Regions from separate parts of the Streptomyces sp. NPDC047869 genome, predicted to be linked through region 2. Evidence: riboswitches for the same ligand, from Rfam matches in the RefSeq annotation. Region 2 holds a riboswitch; each other region holds the start of a gene.

Region 1 (7,411 bases), on a different contig from region 2:
TGCCGGCGGCGGCTTCGGGGAGGAAGGGCTGGTAGGTCATGTACGACCGGGGGTCGACGACCGTGACGGTCGCCTCGCCGTAGCGCATCTTCTTGAGGATGCGCCGAGCTGCGTACAGGCCTACGTACCCACCGCCTACTACGAGGATCCTGGGACGCTCCGTGGTGCTCATGGCATCGAGTATCCACCCGGCTCAGGGGGGCTGCTCGTGCGCCCCTTCACAAGCTCCGGCATGCCCTGTGCTAAACTCCGCGGCCCGCGTGACGCAGGTCATGTCGCGAACCCGGAACCGCGGGGCGGTCTGACCCGTTGTCAAGGCCGCGTGAGCTGCCTCTCTGTCGATTCAGGGCGTCCGTGAGGAACCGGAAACGTCCTCGGAGCCTCCCCCTCGAGCCTCTCGTGCAGCCACCGTCTGAACATGTTCAAACGGCAGACGAACCCCCGGAAGGGCCAACCGGCCCTGTTTCCCGGCCGAACGGGACGGAATTCCTTGTGAAGAAGTTCACGAACTTTCCCGACGGGGTGTCGCCGGAGGCACCGAACGGCTCGCTCACACGTTATCCGAGCTGCTCAACAGAGGCTACTCATCAGTAGCATGCGGACGGAAGAAGCCCCCGGGGGCGGGGTGTTGGCCGGGGACGCCGGCGGCCCGGGCCGTCGGCGTCCGCTTGCCGGCAGACGCGGGATGGTTTTCTTCAGCACCACCCGTTACGGCGTCATGCTCTCCGCCGCGCTGAAGGCGATGCCGTCGAGGATGTCGTGCTCACTGACGACGACCTCCTCGGCCCCGGTCCGCTCCATGATCGCGAGCAGTACGAGGGCGCCCGCGCCGATCACGTCGACCCGGCCCGGGTGCATGGAGGGGATCGCCGCGCGCTCGGCGTGCGTGGAGTGCAGCAGCTCGTCCGTGATCTCGCGGACGCGCTCCAAGGTGACCCGGGAGTGGTGGATGCGCGCGGAGTCGTACTCGGGCAGCTCCTGGGCGATCGCCGACACGGTGGTGACCGAGCCGGCGAGGCCGACCAGGGTGCGTGCCTCGCGCAGCGGGACCGTCCGCTCGGCGAGGTCGAGGGCGGCCTCGACGTCCGCCCGTATGGCCGCGATCCGCTCTTCGGTGGGCGGGTCGGTGACCTTGCCCTCGTGCACCAGGTGCCGTTCGGTCATCCGCACGCAGCCGACGTCCACGGACCGCGCGGCCCGTACGTGGTCGTCGCCGACGACGAACTCGGTGGAGCCGCCGCCGATGTCCACGACGAGGTAGGGGCGGGGCAGGTCGTCGCGGCCCCGGAGCTCGTTGGTCGCGCCGGTGAAGGAGAACTCGGCCTCCTGCTCGCCGGTGATGACCTCGGGCTCGACGCCGAGGATGTCCACGACACCGCGCACGAAGTCGTCCCGGTTCTCCGCGTCCCGGGAGGCGGAGGTGGCCACGAAGCGGATCCTCTCCGCGCCGTGCTCCTTGATGACCTCGGCGTACTCGCGGCAGGCGGCGAAGGTGCGCTCCAACGCCTCGGGGGCGAGCCGGCCGGTGCGGTCGACGCCCTGGCCGAGCCGCACGATCGTCATCCGCCGGTCCAGTTCGACGAGTTCACCGGTCACGGGATCGGCGTCGGCGACCAGCAGGCGGATGGAGTTCGTACCGCAGTCGACGGCGGCCACGCGGGTCACTTCTCGTCCTCCCCGGCCGGCTCGCACGGCGTCACGCACGGTCCCTTGCTCCACCACTCGGGGAGCATCGCGATGGCCTCGTCGCCGAGCGGGTTGACGCCCGGTCCGGCGGCCAGCGAGTGGGCCACCAGCACGTGCAGGCACTTCACCCGGTCCGGCATGCCGCCGGCGCTCGGGAAGCCCGCCAGCACCTCGATCTCGTCCCGGCGCCGGATGTAGTCCTCGTGGGCGGCCCGGTAGGCGGCGGCCAGCTCGGGGTCGGTCCCCAGCCGCTCGGTCATCTCCTTCATGACGCCGTCCGCCTCCAGCGTGCCGATCGCCGAGTTGGCGCGCGGGCACGTCAGGTAGTACGTCGTCGGGAAGGGCGTGCCGTCGGGCAGCCGGGGCGCCGTCTCCACGACGTCCGGCTGACCACAGGGGCAGCGGTGCGCGATGGCCCGCAGGCCCCGCGGCGGGCGGCCCAGCTGCTGCTTGAAGGCCTCGACGTCCGCGTCGGTGGGCTCGGTGCGCGGAGTGGGCGGCGGAGGCGTTTCCATGACTGCTTTCAGGGTGGCTTTCTGTCGGTGGCCGGCCCGCGGGCCGGTTACTGGTGGCGGCCGGTGGCCGGCCGGGGTCCGGTCACTGGTCGGAGGCGTCCGCCTTGTCGACCCCGTCCCAGACGTTCGCGTACCAGGGCCGGCGGGCGGCCCCGAGGTCCGCGCGGGACTGCTTGGCCTCGCCCGGGTCGACGACGACGTAGCCGGTCTCGCCGGGCATCACATAGTGCAGCCGGCGCCGGATCTGCTGCTCGGCGTAGGCGTCGTCCTGCCAGCGCGCCTTGAGGTCACGCAGCTGCTCGACGCGCTGCCGGGCCTGCCCCCGCTCCCGCTGGAGGTCGGAGATCTCGGCGCGCTGGGAGACGTACTGCCGCATCGGGTAGGCGAGGGCGACGATCAGCGAGCACAGCACCAGTGCCAGCAGGGCCGCGCGGCCGGTGAGCCGGGAGCGGCGGGCCTGCCGTTTGGTCTGGGAGCGGTAGACCCTGGCCGCGGTCTGCTCGCCGAGCGCGCGCAGCCTGGTGGCGGTGGAGAAACGGTCCCGGTCCTTGACGGCCATCTGGCTCTCCGCCTCCCCTTCCACGTGCGTACGTCCCCGCACACGGTACGGGACCGGGTACGGGGACGTACGTACGACTGGCTGATATCCGGGTCGTCCCGTTCGGATCGGCCCGGCGGAGGTCAGCCCTTGGAGACCTCGGTGTGGCCGCGGAAGCGCGGGAAGGCGCTGCGGCCGGCGTACACCGCGGCGTCGTCGAGGATCTCCTCGATGCGCAGCAGCTGGTTGTACTTGGCGACGCGCTCGGAGCGGGCCGGGGCGCCGGTCTTGATCTGGCCGCAGTTGGTGGCGACGGCCAGGTCGGCGATGGTGACGTCCTCGGTCTCACCGGAGCGGTGGGACATCATGCACTTGAAGCCGTTGCGCTGGGCCAGCTCGACGGCGTCCAGGGTCTCGGTGAGCGAGCCGATCTGGTTCACCTTGACCAGCAGGGCGTTGGCGGCACCCTCGTCGATGCCGCGGGCGAGGCGCTCGGGGTTGGTGACGAACAGGTCGTCGCCGACGAGCTGGACCTTGTCGCCGAGCTTGTCGGTGATGATCTTCCAGCCGGCCCAGTCGTCCTCGAACAGCGGGTCCTCGATGGAGACGAGCGGGTAGGCCGCGACGAGCTCCTCGTAGTACTCCGTCATCTCGGCGGCGGAGCGGTCCTTGCCCTCGAAGAGGTACTTGCCGTCCTTGTAGAACTCGGAGGCGGCGACGTCGAGCGCGAGGGCGATCTGCTCGCCGGGCGCGTAGCCGGCTTCCTTGATGGCCTCGAGGATGAGGTCGAGGGCCTCGCGGTTGGAGCCGAGGTTCGGGGCGAACCCGCCCTCGTCGCCGAGGCCGGTGGACAGGCCCTTGCTCTTCAGGACCTTCTTCAGCGTGTGGTAGACCTCGGTGCCCCAGCGCAGGGCCTCGGAGAAGGACTCCGCGCCGATCGGAGCGATCATGAACTCCTGGATGTCCACGTTGGAGTCGGCGTGCGAGCCGCCGTTCAGGATGTTCATCATCGGCACCGGCAGCAGGTGCGCGTTCGGGCCGCCCAGGTAGCGGAACAGCGGCAGGTCGCTGGCCTCGGAGGCGGCGTGCGCGACGGCGAGGGAGACGCCGAGGATGGCGTTGGCGCCGAGCGAGCCCTTGTTGTCGGTGGCGTCCAGGTCGAACATGGCCTGGTCGATCAGGCGCTGCTCGGTGGCGTCGTAGCCGACCAGCTCCGGGCCGATCTGCTCGATGACGGCGAGGACGGCCTTCTCGACGCCCTTGCCCTGGTAGCGGTTGGGGTCGCCGTCACGGAGCTCGATGGCCTCGAAGGCACCGGTGGAGGCACCGGACGGCACGGCGGCACGACCCGTGCTGCCGTCGTCGAGGCCGACCTCGACCTCGACCGTGGGGTTGCCTCGGGAGTCCAGGATTTCCCGGGCTACGACGACGTCGATGGACGGCACGAGCATCTCCTTCATGGATGTGACGCTGGAAGTGCGGGGCGGGGTGCCTTTCGGCTCTGCCTTGCGACTAGAGCCTAACCGTCCAAGGGGCGTCGGCCACCGACCGACCGTCCCGTGGACAGAGAGACGGTACCCATTGTTCCTGTCCGGAACAAAGCGGTTCGGTGAGGTTCCGCGAACCAATGGGGGAAGGGGGCGGGAAAAAACACAGCCCCGCCCCGGTGCGTACGGGGGAACACGCACCGGGGCGGGGAGCCCGTGGGGGACGGGAGGAATGGCCCTCACGAGGCCTTCAGCTTGGGGGACGGCCTTGTGAGGGCACTGTGGTTCCGGTCGGAGCCAGGCGTCACTTCAGGTGCAGCTGCTGGCCCGGGTAGATGAGGTCGGCGTCCTGGACGATGTCCTTGTTCAGCTTGAAGAGCTTCTGCCAGCCGCCGTCGACCTTGTGCTTCTCGGCGATGGTGCCGAGGGTGTCGCCCTTGACCACCTTGTACTCGCCGTCGCCCTTCTTGACCTTCTTACCGGTCGGGGTGGTGACGGTCTTCTTCGCGCTCGCGGCCGGACGCTCGCTGGAACGGGAGGCGGCCTGCTGGTCGCCGGCGCGGGTGGCGGTGCTGCCCGAGGAGGTGCTCTTGGAGGAGCCGCTCGGGGCGGAGCCGCTGTAGGGGGTGCTCGACAGGCCCTTGCCGCACACCGGCCAGGCGCCCTTGCCCTGGGCGGCGAGGACCTTCTCGGCGACGGCTATCTGCTGGGCCTTGGAGGCCTGGTTGGCCTGGCCGGCGTACTGCGTGCCGCCGTAGGCGGCCCAGGTGGAGGCGGAGAACTGCAGACCGCCGTAGTAGCCGTTGCCGGTGTTGATGGACCAGTTGCCACCGGACTCGCACTGGGCGACCGCGTCCCACTCGGAGGTGGTGGCGGCGGAGGCGTTGCCGGCCGCCATCAGCGGGGCGGCGACGGCGGCGCCGGTAACACCGGCGAGCGCGATGGCACGGGTGGCCTTGGACGGACGACGGTGCTTGCCCTTGCTGGAGAACAGCATGGATGGATCCCCTCACCGACGCCTGCGAGGTGAGCTGTCGGGTTCGGGCCGGTTGAGTTGCCCGGCCGCGGGCCCGCTTTCACGGGCCGCGGCTCCACCCCTAGCCGGTTCCAGCGCGACCGCTGGTTCCGGCACTTACCTTGGGTCCCCCGCTCCTGCCTACGGCGCTTTACGCGACGACTGTTCCCGGGCGGCCGCTGGCAGGATTCGGCGTTGCGACAGCCGGGGCTCGTGGTGACGAGCGGTCACGACCGTAGACACGCGATCGAGGGAATTTCAAAGACGATCAGGGCTTCTGAGACTCATCCCACACTTTCACCGAAGCGGACATCAATGCCCAATCCGGTCGTCAACTACCGCTGCTTTTGGCCCGTTTCGCTACCGACTTCCAGGGTCTGACCGGCGGAGATGTGGTTCGGGTCGGTACCGATGGCCTTCTTGTTCCGGGCGTACAGCTCGTGCCATCCGCCGTCCACGTCAAGGGAGTCGGCGATGGAGGCGAGGGTGTCGCCCTCATGCACGGTGTAGGTGTCCGTCCCGCGGGAGGCGTGCTTCCCCGACGAGGAGGCGCTCTGACCGTTTGTCACGCTTTCGTCCGCACTGCCGCCGCGGTGACGTCCGCCACTGCTGAGTGCTCCGGTGTCGACGAGGCTCCAAGAACCGCCGGTCTGCAATGAATTGTCCGAGTCTTCCACGACCGGGTCCGGGGTCGCGGACTCGCTCCCCTGTGACTCCTCGGCGCGCGGCGAGGTGGATTCGTCGGACTCGGGAGTGCCCGTGCCCGTGTCCGACCCCTTGGAGCCGGCACTCTTGCCCGCGCCCGGGGACGACTTGCCGGCCGAGCCCGAGGAAGAGTCGGAGCCGGAGTCGGAGGAGTCGGGCGAGGAGGTGGAATCCGGCAGACCGGACGAGTCGGGATCACCGGCGGAATCGGACGAGTCCGTGGAGCCGGAGGAGTCGCCGGACCCGCCATGGTCCGAGCCGGACTTCCCGGAGCCTCCGACGCCCGTGTCGACGTCCAGGGACCCGGAGTCGGAGGTCAGGCCGGAGAGCAGGGCACAGGTGGTCCAGGGCGTGGTGCCCTTGTCGGCGAGGATCTTCTCGGCGACGGCGATCTGCTGGGAACGGCTCGCCAGGTCGGCGGTGGCGGCGTACTTGGTGCCGCCGTAGGCGTTCCAGTCGTCCTGGGAGATCTGCAGTCCGCCGTAGTACCCGTTGCCCGTGTCGGCGCTCCACGAGCCGCCGCTCTCGCACTCGGCGACCTTGTCCCAGGTCGTGCCGTCGGCCGCGTTGGCGCTAGCGGCACCTAGGAGCGGGATGGCGATGGCGGAGCCGGTCACTCCGGCCGCGACGAGAAGAGCCGGAGCCTGACGGGGGCGACGGTGACGACCGTTCCCGGAGAGCATGCGGAAGCCTTTCGTGCGACAGCGGGAGCGACGCGGCACCCAATGCTCGGGCCGCGTTGATGGGTGAACGTATAGGCACACGATCACTTGTCACAAGTTCATGCCGCACAGATCACATGAAGATCACAAAGTTGAACGCCCGTCATGTTTACGGTTGTACGGGCTGTTCCTTGGCCGGGGTGAACTCCACGGGCAGGGTGCGCAGCCCGCGCATGATGAGCCCGCCGCGCCAGCGCAGGTCGGCCGGATCGGCCGCGAGCCGCAGGTCGGGGAGGCGGGTGAGGAGCGTGGCGAGCGCGGTCCGGCCCTCCAGCCGGGCGAGCGGGGCGCCGAGGCAGTAGTGGATGCCGTGGCCGTAGCCAAGGTGCTGGTTGTCCCCGCGGGCGAGGTCGAGGACGTCGGGACCGGCGAACCGCTCCGGGTCCCGGTCGGCGGCGGCGAGGACGACGAGCACCGGGTCGCCGGCCGCGATCTCCTGCCCGCCGAGGGTCAGCGGCCCGGTGGCGAACCGCCAGGTGGCCAGCTCGACCGGGCCGTCGTAGCGGAGCAGTTCCTCGATACCGGTCTCCAGCAGACCCTGTTCGCCGCGGGCGAGGGAGTCCTGCAGCCGGTGGCGCTGCTCCGGGTGGTTGAGCAGGGCGTAGGTACCGTTGCCGATGAGGTTGACGGTCGTCTCGAAGCCGGCGAACAGAAGGATGAAGGCCATCGCGGCGGCCTCGTTCTCGGTGAGGTGCTCACCGTGGTCGGAGGCGCGGATCAGGCCGGAGATCAGGTCCTCGCCC
Region 2 (7,411 bases):
CCGGTTGCCGGACGACACGAAGGTGGACACGCCCGTGACGCCCGTGACCCCTCCCCCGCGCCGGTGCAGCCGGGACAGCAGGGCGATGCCGATGGCGCCGGACTGGGCGAACAGGCCGATGCGGCCGGGCCGGGGCATCTCCGGGGCCAGTGAGGCGTTCAGCCGGACGCCGGGCGCGGTGTTGATGATCCCGAAGGCGTTGGGGCCGATGATCCGCATGCCGTACGCGCGCGCCTGCCGCACCAGCGCCCGCTGCCGCTCGCGCCCCTCGGGCCCGCTCTCGGCGTATCCGGCGGACAGCACCACCAGCCCCTGCACCCCGTGCTCGCCGCACTCGGCGACGACGGCGGGCACGTGCTCGGCCGGGACGGCGACGACGGCGAGGTCCACGGGCCCTTCGATGTCCCGCACCGAGCGGTGCGCGGGCACCCCGTCGACCTCCTCGAGGTCCTCGGTGAAGGCGCTGTTCACGGCGTGCAGCCGACCCTGGTAGCCGGCCTCCCGGATGTTGCCGAGGACGCCGCGGCCGACGCCGCCCGGCGTGCGGCCGACGCCGACGACGGCGACGGAGCCGGGCGCCAGCAGCCGGCGGACCGAGCGTGCCTCGGCGCGCTGCTCCCGCGCGCGCTGGACGGCGACCGAGCGGTCGGTGGGCTCGAGGTCGAACTCCAGGCGTACGACGCCGTCCTCGAAGCTGCGCTTCTGGGTGTACCCGGCGTCCGTGAACACCTTGATCATCTTGGTGTTGGCGGGCAGCACCTCGGCGGCGAAGCGCCGGATGCCCCGCTCGCGCGCGACGGCCGCGACGTGCTCCAGCAGCGCGGACGCGACGCCGCGGCCCTGGTGGGCGTCCTGGACCAGGAAGGCGACCTCGGCCTCGTCCGCGGGCACGGACGCGGGCATGCCGTCGGTGCCGATGCGGTCGTAGCGTACGGTGGCGATGAACTCGCCGCCGATCGTGGCCGCGAGTCCCACCCGGTCCACGAAGTCGTGGTGAGTGAAGCGGTGGACGTCCTTGGCGGACAGGCGTGGGTACGGCGCGAAGAAGCGGTAGTACTTCGACTCGTCCGAGACCTGCTCGTAGAAACTGACCAGGCGGTCGGCGTCATCAACCGTGATGGGCCTGATGCGCGCGGTGCCCCCGTCGCGCAGCACCACGTCCGCCTCCCAGTGAGCGGGGTACTCGTGCCGGTCCTGCCGGTCCGCCGGGCTCTGCATGGGCCCCAGGGTACGGCTCGCGTACGGCGACGTCGCGAGGCAGTCTGTGGAGGACGACAAGCCGGATCGAGGCCGCGGTCCGGCGACAGCACCGCGGCGGGACGCAGGACCGCCCGGGGCACGCTTCACCGTATGGGAAACTGGTCTAGACAACCCTGAACACCGAAGGGCAGCAACACATGGCTGAGCGCCGCGTCAACATCGGCTGGGCCGAGGGCCTCCACGCCCGCCCCGCCTCCATCTTCGTCCGAGCCGCCACGGCCACAGGCGTCCCGGTGACGATCGCCAAGGCCGGGGGCAACCCCGTCAACGCGGCCTCCATGCTGGCCGTCCTGGGTCTGGGCGCCCAGGGCGGCGAGGAGATCGTCCTCGCCTCCGACGCCGAGGGCGCGGACATCGCCCTGGACCGTCTGGCCAAGCTGGTCGCCGAGGGGCTCGAGGAACTGCCCGAGACGGTCTGAGCGCCGGCTCAGGAGAAACATCGGAGCCGTGCCACCCTTTTCGGGCGGCACGGCTCCGGTGTTTCACCGGCAATTCTGATGCGCGGGAAATCCGGGCAGCGAAAATACCCCGCCCCGAAATTCCCTCTTCTTTGTATACGGTGCCCGTGTTAATTACGCGGGCCCGACATGTTTACAACGTGTTGCGAAGTCCTCACACGGTCCGGGCGGCCCTCGCCGCCGGAAAAGCGCAACCGGTGCGCGGCCGTCGCGCGCTCGGTGTGCAGCGCCGTGACGGCACGCGCGCGTTCGCCGTCGCCACGCGCCACCGCGTCCACGATCGCGCCGTGCTCGGCCCAGGAGTCCACCGGGCTCGGCGGGGCCACCACCGCGTACATCCAGGCGATCTTGTGCCGGAGCTGGGTCAGCATCGACGTCAGCGAGGGGCTGCCGGACGCCTGGGAGAGCGTCTCGTGGAACCAGCCCCCCAGCGCGCGCAGATCCTCGCTGTTGCCCCTCCTGGCCCGCTCCTGCCCCAGCCTGACCAGGCCGCGCAGCACCTTCAGATGGGCCTCGGTACGCCGCTGCGCGGCCCGGGCAGCGCCGAGCGGCTCCAGGAGCATGCGCATCTCCAGCAGGTCGGCGGCCTCCTGCTCGGTCGGCTCGGCCACGCACGCGCCGGCGTGCCGCCGGGTCACCACGAAGCCCTCCGCCTCCAGGGTGCGCAGCGCCTCACGGACGGGGACGCGCGAGACGCCGTAGCGGCGGGCCAGGACTTCCTCGGTGAGCCGGCCGCCTCGCTCATGGACACCCGCGACGATGTCGTCCCGGATCGCCGTGCACACCGAGTGCGCCGGAATACGCATGACCGACCTCCGCCTTGATCCCCATGAAACGCCGACGATGGACGTGTTGATCCGTGACTCTATTCCAAGGGAGGGGAATTTCCGACGGCGGGTCGGAATCCATGCATATTTTTTGGCCGACCGTGCCGTCGCGCATCACCGAAAACCGCGAAAGCCCCGGCTCGGTGAGCCGGGGCTTTCGGATGTCCGCGCGGGACGGGGTCAGACGTGCACGCCGTGCTTGCGGAGGTAGGCGATGGGGTCGACGTCCGAGCCGTAGTCGGGGGAGGTACGGGCCTCGAAGTGGAGGTGCGGGCCGGTGACGTTGCCGGTCGCGCCGGACAGGCCGATCTGCTGGCCCGGAATCACCTTCTGGCCCACCGTGACGCCGATGGACGACAGGTGGCCGTACTGGGTGTACATGCCGTCGGCCATCCGGATCACGATCTCGTTGCCGTACGCCCCGCCCCAGCCGGTGGAGACGACGGTGCCGGCGCCGACCGCGTGCACCGAGGTGCCGCTGGCGGCGTGGAAGTCGATGCCCGTGTGCGAGCCGGAGGACCACAGGGAGCTGCTGGCCTGGTAGGCCGTGGAGACGTACGAGTGCACGATCGGGGCGACGAAGGCGTTCAGGCGCTTGCGCTCGGCCTCACGGGCGGCGCGCGCCGCGGCCTCGCGTTCCTTCTTCGCCTCGGCGGCGGCCGCCTTGGCGGCGGCCTCCTCGGCCGCCTGCCGCTCGGCGGCCTGGGTCTGAGCGGCGGCCTGCTCGGCGATCTGCTCGGCGACGTCGTCGCTCACACTGATCACCGGCGTGAGGCCGGTCTGCTCGACGGGCTTCTCCGCGGCGAGCGCCGGGGACGCCGCGAGGGTGCCGATGACACCGGTGGTGGTGAGGGCTGCGACACCCGCCGCCTGAGCGGTGGTGCGCTTGACGCGGCCGGGCTTGCGGTGCTTCCCGGAGGCGCACATGAACGCCATGAAGTGGCTGGTCCTTTCCTTCCCTCTCGCCTACCGGGTTAGCTGACGGGTTCGGAGCAGGAAGGTCTCCTACGGACCCCCTCGCTCACGCGCGGGCGTCCGATTCACCCCAGGGACTGCGATGGGTCCCCGGCTCCCCTGGCTCGCGCCGTACGGGGACTCGGCGATGGCTGTCCGGTGCCGCGGGCGCGGCGCACTGCCTGACGGACAGCCCGGAAGACGCTAAGCGGGCCGGTCTCCGGCGCCCAAACGAATCCGTGATTTTGTAGCGCATCCCACAGGGCAGACAGGCAACCTCTGCCCCAATTCGGACATCTGAACAAGGACGGCTCACCCGTTTCGGGAAGGACCGCACACACGAAGGGGACCTGACGGCCCGTCGGCCGCGAGGTCCCCACGCGCGTGTGACGCCGTCCGGCCGCTACTCGGCGGCGACGACGGTGACTTCGCCGATGCCGAGCGCCTCCACGGGCTCCTTGATCTGCGCCGCGTCACCGACGAGGACCGTCACCAGGCCGTCCACCGGGAAGGCGCTGACGACCGCCGCGGTGGCCTCCACGGTGCCGGTGGCCGCGAGCTGCTGATACAGCGTCGCCTGGAAGTCGTCGGGCAGGTGCTGCTCGACCTGGTCGGCCAGCGTGCTCGCGACGGCCGCCGCGGTCTCGTACTTCAGTGGCGCCACCCCGACCAGGTTCTGCACGGCGACGTCCCGCTCGGCGTCGGTCAGGCCCTCGGCCGCGAGGGTGCGCAGCACCTTCCACAGGTCGTCGAGCGCCGGGCCGGTGTTCGGGGTGTCCACGGAACCGCTGATGGCGAGCATCGCGGCGCCGGTGCCGTCCGGGGCGGACCGCAGGACCTGCCCGAAGGCGCGCACGCCGTAGGTGTAGCCCTTCTCCTCGCGCAGGACGCGGTCCAGGCGGGAGGTGAGCGTGCCGCCGAGGCAGTAGGTGCCGAGCACCTGGGCGGGCCACACCCGGTCGTGCCGGTCGGGGCCGATCCGGCCGATGAGGAGCTGCGTCTGGACGGCGCCGGGCCGGTCGACGATGACGACCCGGCCGGTGTCGTCGGCGGTCACCGGCGGCACCGGGCGCGGCTCGGCGGGGGTGCCGGTCCAGGCGCCCAGGGTGTCGGCGAGCAGGGCGTCCAGGTCGGTGCCGGTGAGGTCGCCGACCACGACCGCGGTCGCGGTCGCGGGACGCACATGCCGGTCGTAGAAGGCACGTACCGCGGCCGCGTCGATCTTCTCGACCGTCTCCTCGGTGCCCTGGCGCGGACGCGACATGCGCGCGGTGGCCGGGAACAGCTCCTTGGAGAGCTCCTTGGCGGCACGGCGGGAGGGGTTGGCCAGCTCGTGCGGGATCTCGTCCAACCGGTTGCGCACCAGCCGCTCGACCTCGCTCTCCGCGAAGGCGGGAGCGCGCAGGGCGTCCGCGAGCAGGCCGAGGCCCTTGGCCAGGCGGGAGGCGGGCACCTCGAGGCTGAGCCGGACGCCGGGGTGGTCGGCGTGCGCGTCGAGCGTGGCGCCGGCCCGCTCCAGCTCGGCGGCGTAGTCCTCGGCCGAGTGCTTGTCGGTGCCCTCGGAGAAGGCCCGCGCCATGATCGTGGCGAGGCCGTCCAGGCCGGACGGCTCGGCGTCCAGGGGCGCGTCGAGCAGCACCTCCACGGCGACGACCTGCTGGCCGGGGCGGTGGCAGCGCAGCACGGTCAGGCCGTTGTCCAGCGTGTCGCGCTCGGGGGCCGGGAACGCCCAGGGTTTGGCCTCGCCCGGCTGCGGCTGGGGGTGGAAGTCCATCGGGGCGAGCTCGCTCACTTGGCCGTCTCCTCGTTGTCGTGTCGGGCCTCAACGGTCGCTTCGGCCTCCGGGTCCTCGGGGACGTCGGCGTCCTCGACGGTCTCCGGGGACTTGGGCTCGTACACGAGGACCGCGCGGTTGTCCGGGCGCAGGCGGGCCTTGGCCACCTCCTGGACCTGCTCGGGGGTCACCTGCAGTACGCGCTCGACGGCCGTCAGGGCGAGCTGCGGGTCGCCGAACAGGACGGTGAACCGGCACAGTTCGTCGGCGCGGCCGGCGACGGTGCCGAGCCGGTCCAGCCACTCGCGCTCCAACTGGGCCTGGGCGCGCTCCATCTCCTCGGGCGTGGGGCCCTCCTCGGCGAACCGGGCCAGCTCCTCGTCGATCGCGGCCTCGATCACCGGGACCTCGACGTCACCGGAGGTCTTCACGTCCAGCCAGCCGAGCGAGGGCGCGCCGGCCAGCCGCAGCAGACCGAAGCCGGCCGCGACGGCCGTACGGTCGCGGCGCACCAGCCGGTTGTACAGACGGGAGGACTCGCCGCCGCCGAGCACGGTCAGGGCCAGGTCCGCCGCGTCCGCGTCGCGCGTGCCGTCGTGCGGGAGCCGGTAGGCGGCCATCAGGGCGCGTGCCGGGACCTCCTCCTCGACGACCTCGCGCAGCTGGCCGCCGATGACCTCCGGCAGCGAGCCGTCGCGGGGCGCGGGCTTGCCGTCGTGGCCGGGGATCGAGCCGAAGTACTTCTCGATCCAGGCGAGGGTCTGCTTGGGGTCGATGTCGCCGACCACGGACAGCACCGCGTTGTTGGGCGCGTAGTACGTCCGGAAGAACTGGCGCGCGTCCTCCAGGGTGGCCGCGTCCAGGTCGGCCATCGAGCCGATCGGCGTGTGGTGGTAGGGGTGGCCCTCCGGGTAGACCAGGGCGGTCAGCTTCTCGAAGGCGGTGCCGTAGGGAACGTTGTCGTAGCGCTGGCGGCGCTCGTTCTTGACGACGTCCCGCTGGTTCTCCATGGACTCCTCGTCCAGGGCGGCCAGCAGGGAGCCCATGCGGTCGGCCTCGAGCCAGAGGGCGAGCTCCAGCTGGTGGGCGGGCATGGTCTCGAAGTAGTTGGTGCGCTCGAAGCTCGTGGTGCCGTTCAGCGAGCCGCCGGCGCCCTGCACCAGCTCGAAGTGGCCGTTGCCCGTGACCTGGCCGGAGCCCTGGAACATCAGGTGCTCGAAAAGGTGAGCCAGGCCGGTGCGTCCCTTGACTTCGTGGCGGGAGCCGACGTCGTACCACAGGCAGACCGCCGCCACCGGGGTCAGGTGGTCCTCGGAGAGCACCACGCGCAGACCGTTGGCCAGACGGTGCTCGGTCGCTGTCAGGCCCCCGGAGCCTGCCTCGGCTGTGGTCGTGTGACCCATGGGCATGTACGTCCCTTCGCGAGCGGAGGCGGTTGATGGAAACCGCGGTTTTCCTGCCGGTCCTGCCACTGTATGCAAGCGTGCGGAGCCTCGGCGAAGTTCCCGCCGGACGTACGCCCACAGCGGATCGCGTAGCCTGCGTCCCGCGTGCCGTGGGAGGGCTTCCCGGCACCGGGCCGCACCGCGGGGGACCGGGTCGCGGCCCGGGTTGTCAGTGCCGCGGTCCACAATGGTCCGCGTCAGATCCGTCAACCCCGAGCGAACAGAAATCTGGAGGAGCCGGCAGCGATGGCCCGCCGCAGCACGAAGACCCCGCCGCCCGACGATTCGTACGAGGAGAGGATCCTCGACATCGACGTCGTGGACGAGATGCGTGGCTCCTACCTCGAGTACGCGTACTCGGTCATCTACTCGCGCGCCCTGCCGGACGCCCGTGACGGACTCAAGCCCGTGCACCGCCGGATCGTCTACCAGATGAACGAGATGGGCCTGCGTCCCGAGCGGAGCTACGTGAAGTGCGCCCGCGTCGTCGGCGAGGTCATGGGCAAGCTGCACCCGCACGGCGACTCGTCGATCTACGACGCCCTGGTGCGCATGGCGCAGGGCTTCTCGATGCGCGTCCCGCTGGTCGACGGCCACGGCAACTTCGGTTCGCTGGGCAACGACGACCCGCCGGCCGCCATGCGGTACACCGAGTGCCGGATGACCGAGGCGACAAGCCTGATGACCGAGTCG
Region 3 (7,411 bases), on a different contig from region 2:
GGTACAGCCGCGCACTGTCGGCGGCGAGCAGTTTCGCCCCGGCCAGCGCCGAGATGGCGAGCGCCCCGCCCGCGATCCAGTGGTCTCCGGCACCCTCCAGCACCTGACGCGGATCGAAGCGCGCCAGCGCCAGGCCGTAGAAGACCAGGCCCAGCCAGAACAGCACCAGTGCGGCGCGCGCGAGCCATGCCGTCGTCTCCGCCGCGGCCAGGGTGGCCGCCAGCACTGCCAGCCCCTGTGTGGCCACACAACACAGGAACACCGCCCCCGGCATGCGCCGTCCCCAGTGCCGTACGACGAGAAGCAGCAGCAACGGCCACAGCAGAACCGCCAGTGCCAGGGCGGCCTCGGCCAGGCTCTGCCGGCCGAGCAGCGAGAACCGGGTGCCGACCACCGTCGTGGCGGCGACCGCGGAGAGCGCGCCGGGGCTCTTCGCCTCGGCCAGCCAACGCGGCCGCTGCGTCACCAGCCGTACGGCGAAGTCGGCGGCGAGCGCCAGCCAGGCGAGGCAGGCCAGCCACAGGAAGACGAGCGACACCGTCTCGGGACCGGTCAGATGCAGGCCCACCGACACGATGCCGCTCGCCATGACGGCGGCCCCCGCCGCCGACGGACGCCCCGCCCACCACGTACGCAGACCAGTGAAGCCGGGTATGGACATGCGCCCGATGCTAGGGAGCGGCGGCGCCGGCGCTCGCGGGGCACACGCGCGTGGAGCCCGAAAAGAGCACCGTCAGGCCGGCCGCACCACCCGGTGAACGACCGACTCGCCCGCCAGGTGGACCGGCTCCTCGCGCACATACGCACCGGGGCGCGGGGCATGGATCATCGTCCCGGCTCCCGTGCACAGGCCCACATGGCTGCTGTCGTCGTGGAAGAAGACCAGGTCACCCGGGCGCGCCTCGGCGAGCGGGATCGCGGTGCCCATGCCGGCCTGGTCACGCGCGGCACGCGGCAGGGTGACGCCGGCGGCCTTCCAGGCGGCCTGGGTGAGGCCGGAGCAGTCGTAGGAGCCGGGCCCGCTGGCACCTGAGACGTACGGCTTGCCGATCTGGGCGCGGGCGAAGGCGATCGCCTTCTCGGCCTTGGTGACAGGGGCCGGCGGGGCGATGGGCGGCACGCTCACCGGCCGCGCCGCGGACCGCGGCCGCTCCGGGGCCCGGGCCGGGACCGAAGAGGGAGCCGGGGCCGAGTGCGGGGCCCCGGCCGAGGGCGGAGCCGCGACCGAGGCCAGAGCCGGGGCCGACGTCAGCACCGGGTCCGGGGCAAGGAGCGAAGCCGGATCCGCGACCGGGACCGGAGCCGGAGCCGGAGCCTGATCCGGAACCGGAGCCGTCAGCCGGGACAGCAGCTCGCGCGCGGTGGCGAGCTTGTGCTGGACGGCCGCCTTGGCCGTCTTCACGTCGTACTGTGCGGCGGCCGGCGCCTCGGGGGCCCTGGGAGCCTTCCCGCGCCCGGCCGCGCCCTTCACCCGGGAGGCCAGCCGGTTCATCAGCCGGCTCTGGGCGAAGTGGTCATCCGGGTACTCCGCGAGCAGTGAGCCGGCCGTCTCGGGAGCGGCGGCGAACGGGGCCAGCCCCTCGCGGGCCTTCGTGAACAGGCCCGGACGCCGGACGGCCTCCGCGCGCGGGGCCTCGGCGCGAGCCCGCTGCACGGCCGCGGGCTCCTCCTCCGGGTCCGCTCTGCGGTACAGCTCGTCGATCTTCTTCTCGACCTCCTCCACGCTCGGCCTGCCATCGCCCGCGGAGGAGGCGGAGGCCGAAGCGGCCCCGGCCGTCTGGGACAGGACGGCCACGGAGGTGAGGGCGGCGGTGGCCAGGACGGGGGTGCGGATGCCCGTCCCGCGGGTCCCCGGGGGACCCGGCTTGCGGTGCGACGCCAAGGGTGGCGACTCCTTCCAACGTGCCGCCTACCGGGTTAGCTGTCGGGTTCGGGCGGGTGGTTCGGAAGGGTTGCCCTACGGCGTCGTCCCGGGCGGGAGTCGGCCGATTCACCCCGGGATCGGTGGGTCCCCGGCTCCGGTCGCCGCGAAGGGGCGCACCGGACTCGGCGGAGGCCGCGCGGCCCGGCGAGGTTCGCCGGTAGGGGTCGTGCGGCCTGACGGCAACCTAGCCAACTCGTGTGACTCCTGTGAAGGTTGCTGTGCCATATGTCCGATACATTTCCGTGACCCGGGGCCGGTTTCATACGGGCGTGACAAGGCGCTTCCGCAGTGTGAGGAGTTCGGCCGCAGCCGTGGCGCGATGGCCGACGTGCCGCTGCCGTGTCCTGTCGCGGACCTCACGGGTGCCGACTTTCCGGTGCCGGGACCGGTTGTCGGTGCGGCCCCCTAAACTCGTAGAGCGATGAGCAGCCTCTTTGACGACAGCTTCCTGGCGGACCTCCAGGCCCCTCGCGGGCACGCGGAGGAGCCCCCGCCGCCGCCCGAGGACGATCACGCTCCGGAGCCCCTTCCGGACGATCTGTTCGGCGGGAAGTTCGACGTGCCGCCGGACCGGGACACCCACTACCGCGACGGCGCCCCGCGTCCCGTGATCGACCCGGACGCGCTGCTGCGGGGGCTGAACGACAACCAGCGCGCCGCGGTGGTCCACGCCGGCTCGCCGCTGCTCATCGTGGCCGGCGCGGGCTCCGGGAAGACCCGCGTGCTCACCCACCGCATCGCCCACCTCCTCGCCGCGCGGAACGTGCACCCGGGCCAGATCCTCGCGATCACCTTCACCAACAAGGCCGCGGGCGAGATGAAGGAGCGGGTCGAGCAGCTCGTCGGCCCGCGCGCCGGCGCGATGTGGGTGATGACCTTCCACAGCGCGTGCGTGCGCATCCTGCGGCGCGAGTCCAAGAGGCTCGGTTTCACGTCGTCCTTCTCGATCTACGACGCCGCCGACTCCAAGCGCCTGATGGCCCTGGTCTGCCGCGACCTCGACCTCGACCTCGACCCCAAGCGCTTCCCGCCGAAGTCCTTCAGCGCCAAGATCAGCAACCTGAAGAACGAGCTGATCGACGAGGAGGACTTCGCCGCCCAGGCCACCGACGGCTTCGAGAAGACCCTCGCCCAGGCCTACGCGCTCTACCAGTCACGGCTGCGCGAGGCCAACGCGCTGGACTTCGACGACCTGATCATGACGACGGTCAACCTGCTGCGCGCCTTCCCGGACGTCGCCGAGCACTACCGCCGCCGGTTCCGGCACGTCATGGTCGACGAGTACCAGGACACCAACCACGCCCAGTACGCCCTCGTACGGGAACTGGTGGGCACCGGGAGGCACGACGAGGACGTACCGCCCGGCGAGCCCGACCTGCCGCCCGCCGAACTCTGCGTGGTGGGTGACGCGGACCAGTCGATCTACGCCTTCCGGGGTGCGACGATCCGCAACATCCTCCAGTTCGAGGAGGACTACCCGAACGCGACGACGATCCTGCTGGAGCAGAACTACCGCTCCACGCAGACCATCCTGTCCGCCGCCAACGCGGTCATCGAGCGCAACGAGTCCCGCCGCCCGAAGAACCTGTGGACCAACGCCGGCCAGGGCGCGCGGATCACCGGCTACGTCGCCGACACCGAGCACGACGAGGCCCAGTTCGTCGCCGACGAGATAGACCGTCTCACCGACGCGCGCGAGGCGAAGGCCGGAGACGTCGCCGTCTTCTACCGCACCAACGCCCAGTCCCGAGTCTTCGAAGAGGTCTTCATCCGCGTCGGCCTGCCCTACAAGGTCGTCGGCGGTGTCCGCTTCTACGAGCGCAAGGAAGTCCGGGACGTCCTCGCCTACCTGCGTGTCCTCGCCAACCCCGAGGACTCGGTGCCGCTGCGCCGGATCCTCAACGTGCCCAAGCGCGGCATCGGCGAGCGTGCCGAGGCGATGATCGACGCCCTGTCCCAGCGCGAGAAGATCAGCTTCCCGCAGGCGCTCAAGCGCGTGGACGAGGCCTACGGCATGGCCGCGCGCTCCACCAACGCGGTCAAGCGGTTCAACACGCTGATGGAGGACCTGCGGACCATCGTGGAGTCCGGCGCCGGACCGGCGACCGTGCTGGAGGCCATACTCGAACGCACGGGCTACCTGGCCGAGTTGCAGAACTCCACCGACCCCCAGGACGAGACACGCATCGAGAACCTTCAGGAACTCGCGGCCGTGGCCCTGGAGTTCGAGCAGGAGCGCGCGGAGGGCGAGGCGGGCACGCTCGCCGACTTCCTGGAGCAGGTCGCGCTGGTCGCCGACTCCGACCAGATCCCGGACGAGGAGGACGGCGACGGCGTCATCACCCTGATGACCCTGCACACCGCCAAGGGCCTGGAGTTCCCGGTCGTCTTCCTGACCGGCATGGAGGACGGCGTCTTCCCGCACATGCGCGCTCTCGGCCAGACCAAGGAGCTGGAGGAGGAACGGCGCCTGGCGTACGTGGGCATCACTCGCGCGCGGGAGCGGCTGTACCTCACGCGGTCCGCGATGCGCAGCGCCTGGGGCCAGCCGTCGTACAACCCGCCCTCGCGCTTCCTGGAGGAGATCCCGGCCACCCACCTGGAGTGGAAGCGGACCGGAGCGGTGGCGCCGGTGTCCTCCGGGCCCGCCGCCGGGGTGGCGGCGTCGCTGTCCTCCTCCCGCTCCCGCTCCGCGGCGTCGGGCGCGTCCGGGTTCGCCACCCGGCGCTCGGCCGAGAAGCCGGTGGTCGCACTGGCCGTCGGGGACCGGGTCACGCACGATCAGTTCGGTCTCGGCACGGTCGTCGCGGTCAAGGGCACCGGCGGCAACGCCGAGGCGACGATCGACTTCGGGGACACCAAGCCGAAGCGGCTGCTGCTGCGGTACGCGCCCGTCGAGAAGCTCTAGACGCAGCTCTGGACGACCCGCCGGGCAGCCCCCGGACGACAGGAGCCCCGCCGGTCGGGCGGGGCTCCTGTCGTTCGTCCGTCTCTTCGAGTCTCAGCTCGGGTCCAGCCCGTGGCTTCGCAGCCACGGCAGTGGGTCTATGGCCGCCCCGCCGGCCGGCCGGACCTCGAAGTGCAGGTGCGGGCCGGTTGAGTTGCCGGAGTTGCCGGAGTAGGCGACCGGCTGGCCGGCCTTGACGGCCGTACCGGAGGCGACGCGGTAGCTGGAGAGGTGGCAGTACCAGGTCTCCGTGCCGTCCTTCGCCGTCACGATCATCATGTTGCCGTAGGCGCTGTTCCACTTGGTGGAGACGACGCCGTCGGTCGCGGCCACCACCGTGGTGCCGTACGAGACCGGGAAGTCGATGCCCGTGTGCACGGACATCCAGTTCACACCGGCCTGACCGAAGTAGGCGCTGAGCCCTTTCTGCATGACCGGGATCGCGAACTTGGGCCGCAGCCGCTCCTTGAGCGCGGCCTCGGCGGCGGCCTTCTTCTTCTGCAGTTCCTGCTGGTTCTTGAGGTCGATGCGTTCCTGCGTACGGCTGGCCCGGTCGGCGAAGTCGTCGGCGCCGGCGGAGAGGGTCCGGAGCTGGGAGTCCAGCTTGCTGTTGGCGACGGACGGCTTCACCGACTGCGCGTCCGACGCGGTGGCGGAGGTCTCCTTGCCGTCGTCGGTCAGGCCGCCGACGGAGGCGGCGGCGATGCCGGCGACCCCCATCACACAGGCCGACGGCACGGCGATGGTCAGCAGCGCGGAGCGCTTGGGGGGAGTACGACGCCGGGAACGCGCCGCGCCGCGGGAGCCCGAGCGGGGGGCCGGGACCGGAACGGACTCCTCCTGGTCGTCGAGCAGAACCCCTACGGCGGGCAGCTCGCCCGTGTCGCCGGTCCCGTGCTCCTCGGCGGCGGCGTCCCCGGTCTCGCCGGGATCGGCGTACTCACCGAAGTCGGCGGCACCGCCGTATTCGCCGGTGTCCGCGTACTCGCCGGCCTCGGTGTAGTCGACGCCCTCGCTGTACTCGCCGAACTCGCTCGTCCCGGAGACCTGGTCGAAGGACTCGGCCGGCTGGTCGTGCGGTGCCGCGAGCGGGTCGTGCCGCACGGGCGTGCCGTCGGAGTTCCACTGCGTGGCGTCGTACACGCCGGTGTCGTAGGTCTGGGTGCCCCACTGCCACTGCTGGGTGGGGTCGGCGCCGGCGGACTGGTCGTGCTGCAGCCAGGTGGTCGCGTCCCACTGACCGCTGACGTCGTTGCCCGTGGCCTGCGCCGGGACCGTCCAGGCCGTGGTGTCGTACCCGCCCGTGTCGTAGGCCGTGTGGTGCTGGGCCGCGTACGGGTCGTACTGCGTGAACTGGCCCGTACCGGTCTGCCACTGCGTGCTGTCGTAGGCGCCGGTGTGCTGCTCGTCGCCCGGGAGGCTGCCGAAGAGCGGGTCGGCGGCGAAGGCGCCGGTCTCGCCGGTACCGACCGTGAAACCGGTGGCGTCGTAGCCGCCGTACGTGGTGAGGTCGTCGTACTGGGCTTCCTGCGTTCCGTACGCGTAGTGCCCGGTGGAGGCGCCGGAAGCCGGGGCCGGGGTGGTCATGGTCCCCGACGGGTGACGGTCGTTCACCAACTTCTCTTTCGCCTCGACAACGGTGGCTGCCAGAGCAGTGCGGTGACTGTACCCGGCGGTACGCGGGCGCGACAATCGTCGGCCGGTTTCGCGTGGGCCGGAAACGGGCATTCGGCCGTGATTCGGGGGACCGTGGACGCGAGTTTGGCTTTGTGTTCGAGAAATGTTCGATGTCGGATGACGCTGCGTCACCTGTGGAGCGGCTGTGTCACGCCCGTGCGCGGCCCCGGACCGCCCCTCCGGGCGGCCTCCCTCACGCCACCGTCACGCCGTCGGTGAGCGGGTTCCCGACGGGCGTGGCCTCGAGGGCCTCGCGTATCCCGGACGCCACGGCGGGGTGCACCGGCAGCGCGAGATGCCCGATGCCCGTCACCCGGACATTACGGACCTCCAGGTCGGGGTGGTCGATACAGGCGGATTCCAGGGGGTCCATCACGGAGTCCAGGTCGCTCCAGAAGCTGACGAACCGGGTGCGGCAGCCGGGTGCCGGCCTGGTCAGCTCCTCGATCACCTCGGAGCCGGGCCGCATCTGCCGCACGATCGGGTGCGCGCTCGCCAGGGGTACGGCCCGGGTCCCGGAGTGCGGGGTGCCGAGGGTGACGAGCGTTCGCACCCTGATGTCACCACCCAGGCACTGGGCGTAGTAGCGCGCGATGAGGCCGCCGAGGCTGTGGCCCACGATGTCGACCTGGGTGCTGCCGGTGCGCTCGCAGATCTCCTCGACATGCCGGCCCAGCAGTTCGGCGGCGATGCGTATGTCGCAGGTCAACGGAGAGTAGTTGAGTGACTCCACGCGCTGCCGGCCGCTGCGTGCGAGGCTGCGGCGCAGCAGGACGAAGACGGAGCGGTTGTCGATGAAGCCGTGCAGCAGCACGACCGGCGGTCCGGGCCTGCCCGGCAGCCGGGCGGTGCCGTCCTGGTCG
Region 4 (7,411 bases), on a different contig from region 2:
CCACCAGGCTTCGGCGGGGAGCTTCCCGGCGGGTTCGAAGGGCTCGCCCGGCCGGGGGAGGGCCACCGCCTGACCGGCCTCCCCGGCGGCCTCCTTGGTCCACTCGCCGGGCTCGGCCCAGGGGTGCGGGGCGAGGTTGAAGGTGCCCCAGTGGATCGGGAGCAGTACGCCGTGCGGGGTGCCGCCCTGCAGGTCGAGGTGGGCGCGCAGACCCTCCTCGGGCGTCATGTGGATGTCGGGCCAGAACTCGCTGTACGCGCCGATCTGGATCATCGTGGCGTCGAACGGGCCGTGGGCGGCGCCGATTTCGCGGAAGCCCTCGAAGTAGCCGGTGTCACCGCTGTGGTAGACCCGGTGCTCCTCGCCGGTGACGGACCAGGAGGCCCACAGGGTGTGCTGGGTGTTGCGCAGACCGCGGCCGCAGAAGTGGCGGGCCGGGGTGGCGGTCAGGGTGAGGCCGCCGACCTCGGTGGACTCGTGCCAGTCGAGTTCGCGCAGCCGGTCCGCCGAGACGCCCCAGTGCTCCAGGTGCGCGCCGACGCCCAGCGGCACGGCGAACACGGTGTCCGTACCGGCCAGCGCCTTGATCGTGGGCATGTCCAGGTGGTCGTAGTGGTCGTGCGAGATCACCACCACGTCGACCGGACCGAGCGCGGCCAGCGGCAGCGGCACCGGGTGCAGCCGCCTGGGCCCGACGAAGGGGAAGGGGGAGCAGCGCTCACCCCAGACGGGGTCGAACAGGACGCGGTGACCGTCGATCTCCACGAGCACGCTGGAGTGGCCCATCCAGGTCACCCGCAGCCCCGTCGTGGGCGGCTTGGCCAGGTCGGCGAGGGTGGTGGCGTGCACCGGGACGGTGCCGTCCGGGGAGCGCAGCGGCCGGGTGTCCTTGTCCAGGAACACCTTGGCGAGGTCGAGCGTGGAGCCGGAGGGCCGGGTACGGGCGGTGCCGCCCGGGTTCTGGAAGACGCCGTCCCTGAAGTGCGGGGAACGGCGGATCCGGGCGAGGCGCTCACCGCGCGGCTGCGCGCCGAAGGCCTCGGGCTGCAGCGCGCTGAGCCCGGAGCTCTTGGAACGCCATCCGGTCACGGTTACCTCCAGTGAAGTCGCTGAGGTCCTCCATTATGGTCGGCCCGTCCGACAGGGGTGCCGCCCGCCGAGCCGTCCCGCTCCCCCGGTCGGCCGAGACGTCCCGCACGGCGCTTTGACAGCGGCCCGACGGCTACGGATACTGACCCGTCGTTCAGTAACCGCCCTCCCGGGAGCCCCCATGGCCGCCGCCCCCCTCATGTCGCTCGTGTGGACCGACCACGTCACCGGGCGCCAGGGCTTCCTGGTCGTCGACCGGCTGGTGCGCGGCGTGGCCAGCGGCGGGCTGCGCATGCGCGCCGGCTGCACGCTGGAGGAGGTCACCGGGCTCGCGCGCGGCATGACGATGAAGGAGGCCCTGCACTACGACCCGGAGGCCCGGTACGTCCCCCTCGGCGGCGCCAAGGGCGGCATCGACTGCGATCCGCGGGACCCGGCGGCCTACGGGCTCCTCGTGCGCTATCTGCGCGCCATGCGGCCGTACATCGAGAGCTGCTGGACCACCGGCGAGGATCTGGGTCTCAGCCAGGACCTGGTGGACCGGGCCGCCGCCGAGGCGGGCCTGGTCTCCACCGTTCAGGCCGTGTTCCCGCTGCTGGACGACGAGCCGGCGGCCCGCGCGCGGCTCGCCGACGCCTTCGCGGTGCGGGTGGACGGCGTCGGCCTGGACGAGCTGGCGGGCGGCTGCGGGGTGGCCGAGTCGGTGCTGGCGGCCCTGGACCGGGCCTCGGTGCCGTACCGGGGCACCCGGGTGGCCGTGCAGGGGCTGGGCACGATGGGCGGGGCCACGGCGCGTTTCCTCGCGCGCGCGGGTCTGACGGTGGTGGCGGTGGCCGACGTCAAGGGGACCGTCGCCAACCCGGACGGCCTCGATGTGGAGGCGCTGCTGGCGGCGCGGGACGCCTACGGCACGCTCGACCGCTCCGCGCTGCGCCCGGCCGACCGTGAGCTGCCCGGCGACGCCTGGCTGTCGGCGGACGCGGAGGTGCTGGTTCCGGCGGCGGTCTCGTACGCGGTCGACACTGCCGGGCAGGAGCGGATCACCGCCCGCTGGATCGTCGAGGCCGCCAACATGCCCGTACTGCCGGAGGCGGAGCGGCTGCTGACCGCGCGCGGGGTGACGGTGCTGCCGGACGTGGTGGTCAACTCCGCCACCAACGCCTGGTGGTGGTGGACGCTGTTCGGCGACATCGGCCCGGACGCCGACGAGGCGTTCGCCCACATCCGCCGCTCGATGCGGGCCCTGACCGGGACGGTGCTGGACCGTGCGCGGGCCGACGGGACGACGCCGCGCGCCGCCGCCCACGCCCTGGTGTCGGACCGGCTGCCGGTGATCGCCGGGCGCTTCGGCTGGTACCGCTGACCCCGGCGGGCACGGCCGCCGTCGGTGCCCTGGGGGGCGGCGTCGGCGGACGGACTAGGGTGACCGCGTGGCGAGAGTGCGGTTGAGCGTGGCCGAGCGGCGGGAGGAGATGCTGCGGGCCGCCATCGGGCAGATCGAGGCGCGGGGCGTGGCGGCGGTCAGGATCGCCGACGTGGCCTCGGCGCTCGGGGTGAGCAACGCGCTGGTGCTGTACCACTTCTCGACGAAGGAGAAGCTGGTCGCCGCCGCCTTCGCCTACGCGGCCGAGGACGACCTCGCGCGGCTGCGCGCGCTGCTGGACCGGCGGACCTCCGCCCTGCGCCGGCTGCGCGCCGCCGTGCGCTGGTACGCGCCCACGGGCCAGGCCAAGGGCTGGCGGCTGTGGATCGAGGGCTGGGCGGTGTCGCTGCGAGAGCCGGCCCTGCGGGCGGTCACCCGGGACCTCGACCAGCGGTGGAAGGCGGCGATCGCCGAGGTCATCGCGGAGGGCGTGGCGGCGGGCGAGTTCACCTGCCCCGACCCCACGGGCACGGCCCTGCGGCTCACCGCCCTGCTCGACGGCCTGGCCGTGCAGCTCACGTCCTATCCGGGCGCGGTGCCACGCGCCCGCGCGCAGGAGTGGGTGAACGACGCCCTGGCCAGGGAACTGGGCCTGTAGCGCGCGGAGTCGACCGGCCGGAGCACCCCGGCCCGGAACACGGGCCGGGACTCCGGTGGGCGCGCGGGCGTGCCCCGCACCGCCGGGATCGCGGTACGGGGCACGGTCACGCCGCGCGCGGGGTCAGGCGACCGACGCGATGCGCATCTTGATGTCGTCCGGCGAGAGCGCGCCCTTCGCCGTGACGTGGTCCCCGGAGGACTCCCCGCGCAGTCGGCGGCCGATCCACGGGACGAGGTACTCGCGGGCCCAGTGGACGTCGTCCCGGCGGATCTCCAGGGTGCCCCGGGGCGGCAGCGGCGGCCAGGCCTGCTCCGGGTCGGCCGGGATCTCCAGGCCGAGGGCCTGACCGGCGCGCAGCGCCACGCGCGTGTGCCCCTCGGGCGAGAGGTGCAGCCGGTCGTTGTCCCAGGCCCTGCGGTCCTGGACGGACCTCAGGGACCACAGGTCGAGCACGGGGCAGCCGTACCGGTCGGCGATGGCGCGGACGTGCCCGTTGTAGGTGGCGATCTTGCCGCGCAGATGCTTGAGCACCGGCACGCCCCGGGTGTCGAAGCCGGTCGTCACCATCACCGTGCCCGCGGCCGCCGCGAGGGGGGCGAGGGCCCGCTCGAAGCGCTCGGCCACCTCGTCGGGGTCGGTGCCCGGCCGGATGATGTCGTTGCCGCCCGCACAGAAGGAGACGAGGTCCGGGGCCAGTTCGACGGCCCTCGGGAGCTGGTGCTCGACGATCTGGTCGAGCAGCTTCCCGCGGACCGCGAGGTTGGTGTACTTGAAGTCGCCCTCGGGCCGCCGGTCGGCGAGCAGGACCGCGAACCGGTCGGCCCAGCCGACGAACGCCCCGTCGGGCCCGGGGTCGCCGACGCCCTCGGTGAAGCTGTCCCCCACCGCCACGTACGACCCGATCACTGATGTGTTGTCACTCTTCGAATCGTCTGCCACGTCGGACCATGATTCACCTTCGGATGTGACTTACGCGACCGTAGGCAGGGGTTGACGAGCGGTGAGATGAGACACCCTTAAAGAAATTGCCAACCCAGGAATACGGCCGGTACGGGGACCGTCCGGACACACCGAAGGCCGGACCCGGGGATCGGGGGTCCGGCCTTCGGAGGCGTGTCAGGCAGGTGGGCGTGAGGAGCGTGTCCCTCGGCGCCGGTGGCTCAGAGGGCGACGCCGTGCGAGCGGAGGTAGGCGACCGGGTCCACGTCCGAGCCGTAGTTCGGCGTGGTGCGGATCTCGAAGTGCAGGTGCGGGCCGGTCACGTTGCCGGTGGCGCCGGAAAGGCCGACCTGCTGGCCCGGGGTCACCGTCTGACCGGCCGACACCGAGAGCTGCGAGAGGTGGGCGTACTGGGCGTAGTAGCCGTCGTTCAGCTTGATGACGACCTGGTTGCCGTACGCGCCGCCCCAGCCGGCGGAGACGACGGTGCCGGCGCCGACGGCCTTGAGGGAGGTGCCGGTGGGGACGACGAAGTCGACGCCCGTGTGGTAGCCGCTGGACCACATGCTGCCCGCCACGTGGTACGCGGTGCCGACGGTGGGCGCGGCGACCGGGAGGGTGTAGCCGGTGGCGGGGGCCGCCTCGGCGGCCTGGGTGGCCTGGGTGGCCTGGGTGGCCTGGGCCACCGGGGACGCCTGGGCCAACGGAGACGCCTGGGTGGCGGGGGTCGCCCGGGCGGTCTTCGCCGGCGCCTCCGCCCGGGCCTTCGAAGGCTGCGCGGGGGCGGGGGACTCGGCGCGGGTGGGGGCGGCGGCCTTCTTGCCGAGCGACAGCTTCAGACCCGGGTGGATCAGGGCCGGATTCTCGCCGACGGCCTGCCGGTTGTCCGCGTAGAGCCGGTGCCAGCCCCCGCTCACGTGCTGCTCGCCGGCGATCTTCGCGAGGCAGTCGCCGGACTTCACCGTGTAGGTGCGAACGCCAATGGCCTGCTGCGCGGCGGTCTTCCCGGCCGCCGTCTTCGCCACGGACTGCACGGTCTTTCCGGAGACGGGCTGCGCGGTGGCGGCGTGCGCTCCGGTGGCACCCAGCAGGGGCAGGGCCAGTGCGGCACCGCCGGTTCCGGCGACGGCGACGGAACGGGTGAAACGCTGGGTCTTGGGACGGCGGTGCTTACCCTTCGCGGGCATGACGCATTCCTCTCCGGCGCCTGCGAGGTGAGCTGTCGGGTTCGGGCTGGAGCTGCCCGGCCGCGCGGTGCGCGGCTGCACCCCGAGCCTGTCGCGGAGACCGGGACAGGCAGTCGTACCTGGCGGGTCCCCCGCTCCTGCCGCGCACGGGTCATGTGTGTGGGACTCCGGGCGGCGGCAGGATTCGGCGTTCCGTCCGGATTGATGGCGAACGTAAGCGAGCCCGACGCACGGAAACAAGCGACCGATTCCCGGCGTTCAGGTGCCAGAAGATCCAAATGGGAAATTCGTGGTCACGGTGCGTGAATTCGCACCCGCGCGGTCGAGTCAATTTCCCGTATTCGCTTGGGCATTAGGTGGACATGACGAACAGCGGACGGTCACGGTTATGACGCTCCTCACGCCCCGCTGCCCCAGGCGCCTTTATTCCACACCTAGTTGGAATGAACGGGCCACTCAGGACATAAGGGTCAGATGCGACACAGACGGAGAACTGCCGCATCCAGGTCGCCGCGCAGCCCGGTCGGCAGTCCGTGGTGCAGCAGAACGGCACCTCTGTGAACTTCGCCCGTTTCGCGGCATTCGTACGATGCCGTCGGGTCGAGTCCGCGCAGTCGTACGCGCGGTACCGGCTCTCCGTAGCTCTGCGTCTGGAGCCAGGCCAGGACCACCGCCTCGTCCCCGAGCACGTACTGGACGGCGCTCAGGCCGCCCGTCGGGGGCCGCAGCCGGTACAGGTCGCCGCGCTGGACGAGCGGCCGGATCTCCTTGTAGAGGGCCACCCACTCCCTGGCTTCGGCCAGTTCCTCGTCGGTCCACTCGGTGAGGTCGCCGCCGATACCGAGCACACCCGCCATGGAGCTGACGAACCGGAAGCGCAGGGCGCTGATCCTGCCGTTGAGCTGGGTGTTCGGGCTGTCGGTGACCCAGGCCGCCATCACGCGCGCGGGGTGGATCTGGCTGAAGCCGTGCTGGATGGCGAGCCGGTCCAGCGGGTCGGTGTTGTCGGAGGTCCACACCTGGTCGGTGCGGCTCAGCACACCGAGGTCGATCCGGCCGCCGCCCCCTGAGCAGGACTCGAAGGCGACCCGGGGGTGGGCGGCGCGCAGCCGGTCCAGCAGGGCGTACAGCGCGCGGACGTGGTCGACCCACAGGCGCTGCGGGTACGGCTCCCCCGGCCAGCCGGCGTCGGTGAAGCAGCGGTTGAAGTCCCACTTCACATAGTCGATCGGGGCGCCGGACAGCAGGGCGTCCAGCCGCTCCCACAGGTACTCCTGGACGTCCTCCCGGGCGAGGTTGAGGACGAGTTGGTTGCGCAGTTCCGTCCGCCTGCGGCCCGGCTGGTACTGCACCCAGTCGGGGTGGGCCCGGTACAGGTCGCTGTCCGGGTTGACCATCTCGGGCTCGACCCAGACACCGAACCGCATGCCGAGGCCGTGCACCTGGTCCGCCAGGGGCCCGAGGCCGTGCGGGAACCGGTCGGGGTTGGGGGTCCAGTCCCCGAGCCCGGCCCGGTCGCTGGTGCGGGCCCCGAACCAGCCGTCGTCGACGACGAACAGCTCGACGCCGATGCCGGCCGCGCGCCGGGCGAGCGCCGCCTGCCGCTCCTCGGAGATGTCGAAGAACGTCGCCTCCCAGGAGTTGAACAGCACCGGCCGGTCCCGCTCGGCGTCCGGGATCACATGCGCACGCTGGTAGGCGTGCCAGGTCCGGCTGGCCCCGCCGAAGCCACCGTCGCTCCACAGGCCCGCGAAGACGGGGGTGCTGTACGACTCCCCCGGCGCCAGGAGCAGCAGGCCCGAGTCGTCGTGGCCGGCCCCGCCGGTGATCTGCACGCGCGCGTCCGGGAGTTGGGCGACGGCGATCCGCCAGGAGCCGGACCAGCCGAGCGCGCAGCCGTAGACCTCGCCGCGTTCCTCGGTGGCGTCGGTGTCGAGGGCGACCCAGGGCAGGTGCTGGTGGCCGGTGTGGCCGCGGCGGCTGCCGATGACCTTCTCGCCGTGGGTGAGCGGCGCGCGGGTGAGCAGGGACTCGGCGGCCCAGCGGCCGTGCAGCTGGGACAGCCGCCAGCCGTCGCGTTCGGGCAGGGTCCAGGTGGCGGCGTCGGCGCGCAGCAGCTCCACGCGCGTGTGCCCGCCGTTCTCCAGGGTGACCCGGCGCTCCACGACGTCA

The links. A riboswitch is a leader RNA that binds a small molecule or an ion and turns the genes downstream of it on or off. The one in region 2 is predicted to bind cyclic di-AMP.
Positions count from the first base shown of each region.
Region 1: another riboswitch for cyclic di-AMP. It lies ahead of AB0924_RS10425 (transglycosylase family protein); the one in region 2 lies ahead of AB0924_RS33925 (M23 family metallopeptidase).
Region 3: another riboswitch for cyclic di-AMP. It lies ahead of AB0924_RS13270 (C40 family peptidase); the one in region 2 lies ahead of AB0924_RS33925 (M23 family metallopeptidase).
Region 4: another riboswitch for cyclic di-AMP. It lies ahead of AB0924_RS23320 (peptidoglycan DD-metalloendopeptidase family protein); the one in region 2 lies ahead of AB0924_RS33925 (M23 family metallopeptidase).

Region 1 is NZ_JBEYRK010000006.1:81,807-89,217, forward strand. Features, by position in the region: gene AB0924_RS10400 (NAD(P)/FAD-dependent oxidoreductase) at 1-172, opposite strand, end outside; gene AB0924_RS10405 (Ppx/GppA phosphatase family protein) at 709-1,665, opposite strand; gene AB0924_RS10410 (DUF501 domain-containing protein) at 1,662-2,201, opposite strand; gene AB0924_RS10415 (septum formation initiator family protein) at 2,284-2,760, opposite strand; gene eno (phosphopyruvate hydratase) at 2,883-4,190, opposite strand; gene AB0924_RS10425 (transglycosylase family protein) at 4,531-5,223, opposite strand; cyclic di-AMP (ydaO/yuaA leader) riboswitch at 5,228-5,400, opposite strand; gene AB0924_RS10430 (transglycosylase family protein) at 5,577-6,629, opposite strand; gene AB0924_RS10435 (cytochrome P450) at 6,778-7,411, opposite strand, start outside.
Region 2 is NZ_JBEYRK010000039.1:13,877-21,287, forward strand. Features, by position in the region: gene AB0924_RS33910 (GNAT family N-acetyltransferase) at 1-1,218, opposite strand, end outside; gene AB0924_RS33915 (HPr family phosphocarrier protein) at 1,398-1,679, shown strand; gene AB0924_RS33920 (GntR family transcriptional regulator) at 1,829-2,524, opposite strand; gene AB0924_RS33925 (M23 family metallopeptidase) at 2,726-3,481, opposite strand; cyclic di-AMP (ydaO/yuaA leader) riboswitch at 3,494-3,657, opposite strand; gene AB0924_RS33930 (pitrilysin family protein) at 3,903-5,291, opposite strand; gene AB0924_RS33935 (pitrilysin family protein) at 5,288-6,682, opposite strand; gene AB0924_RS33940 (DNA topoisomerase IV subunit A) at 6,965-7,411, shown strand, end outside.
Region 3 is NZ_JBEYRK010000008.1:111,184-118,594, reverse strand. Features, by position in the region: gene AB0924_RS13275 (tellurite resistance/C4-dicarboxylate transporter family protein) at 1-661, opposite strand, end outside; gene AB0924_RS13270 (C40 family peptidase) at 734-1,882, opposite strand; cyclic di-AMP (ydaO/yuaA leader) riboswitch at 1,890-2,048, opposite strand; gene pcrA (DNA helicase PcrA) at 2,346-4,832, shown strand; gene AB0924_RS13260 (M23 family metallopeptidase) at 4,926-6,485, opposite strand; gene AB0924_RS13255 (alpha/beta fold hydrolase) at 6,742-7,411, opposite strand, start outside.
Region 4 is NZ_JBEYRK010000018.1:104,680-112,090, reverse strand. Features, by position in the region: gene AB0924_RS23340 (MBL fold metallo-hydrolase) at 1-1,089, opposite strand, end outside; gene AB0924_RS23335 (Glu/Leu/Phe/Val dehydrogenase dimerization domain-containing protein) at 1,271-2,452, shown strand; gene AB0924_RS23330 (TetR/AcrR family transcriptional regulator) at 2,520-3,110, shown strand; gene AB0924_RS23325 (SGNH/GDSL hydrolase family protein) at 3,234-4,019, opposite strand; gene AB0924_RS23320 (peptidoglycan DD-metalloendopeptidase family protein) at 4,274-5,239, opposite strand; cyclic di-AMP (ydaO/yuaA leader) riboswitch at 5,244-5,439, opposite strand; gene AB0924_RS23315 (alpha-galactosidase) at 5,710-7,411, opposite strand, start outside.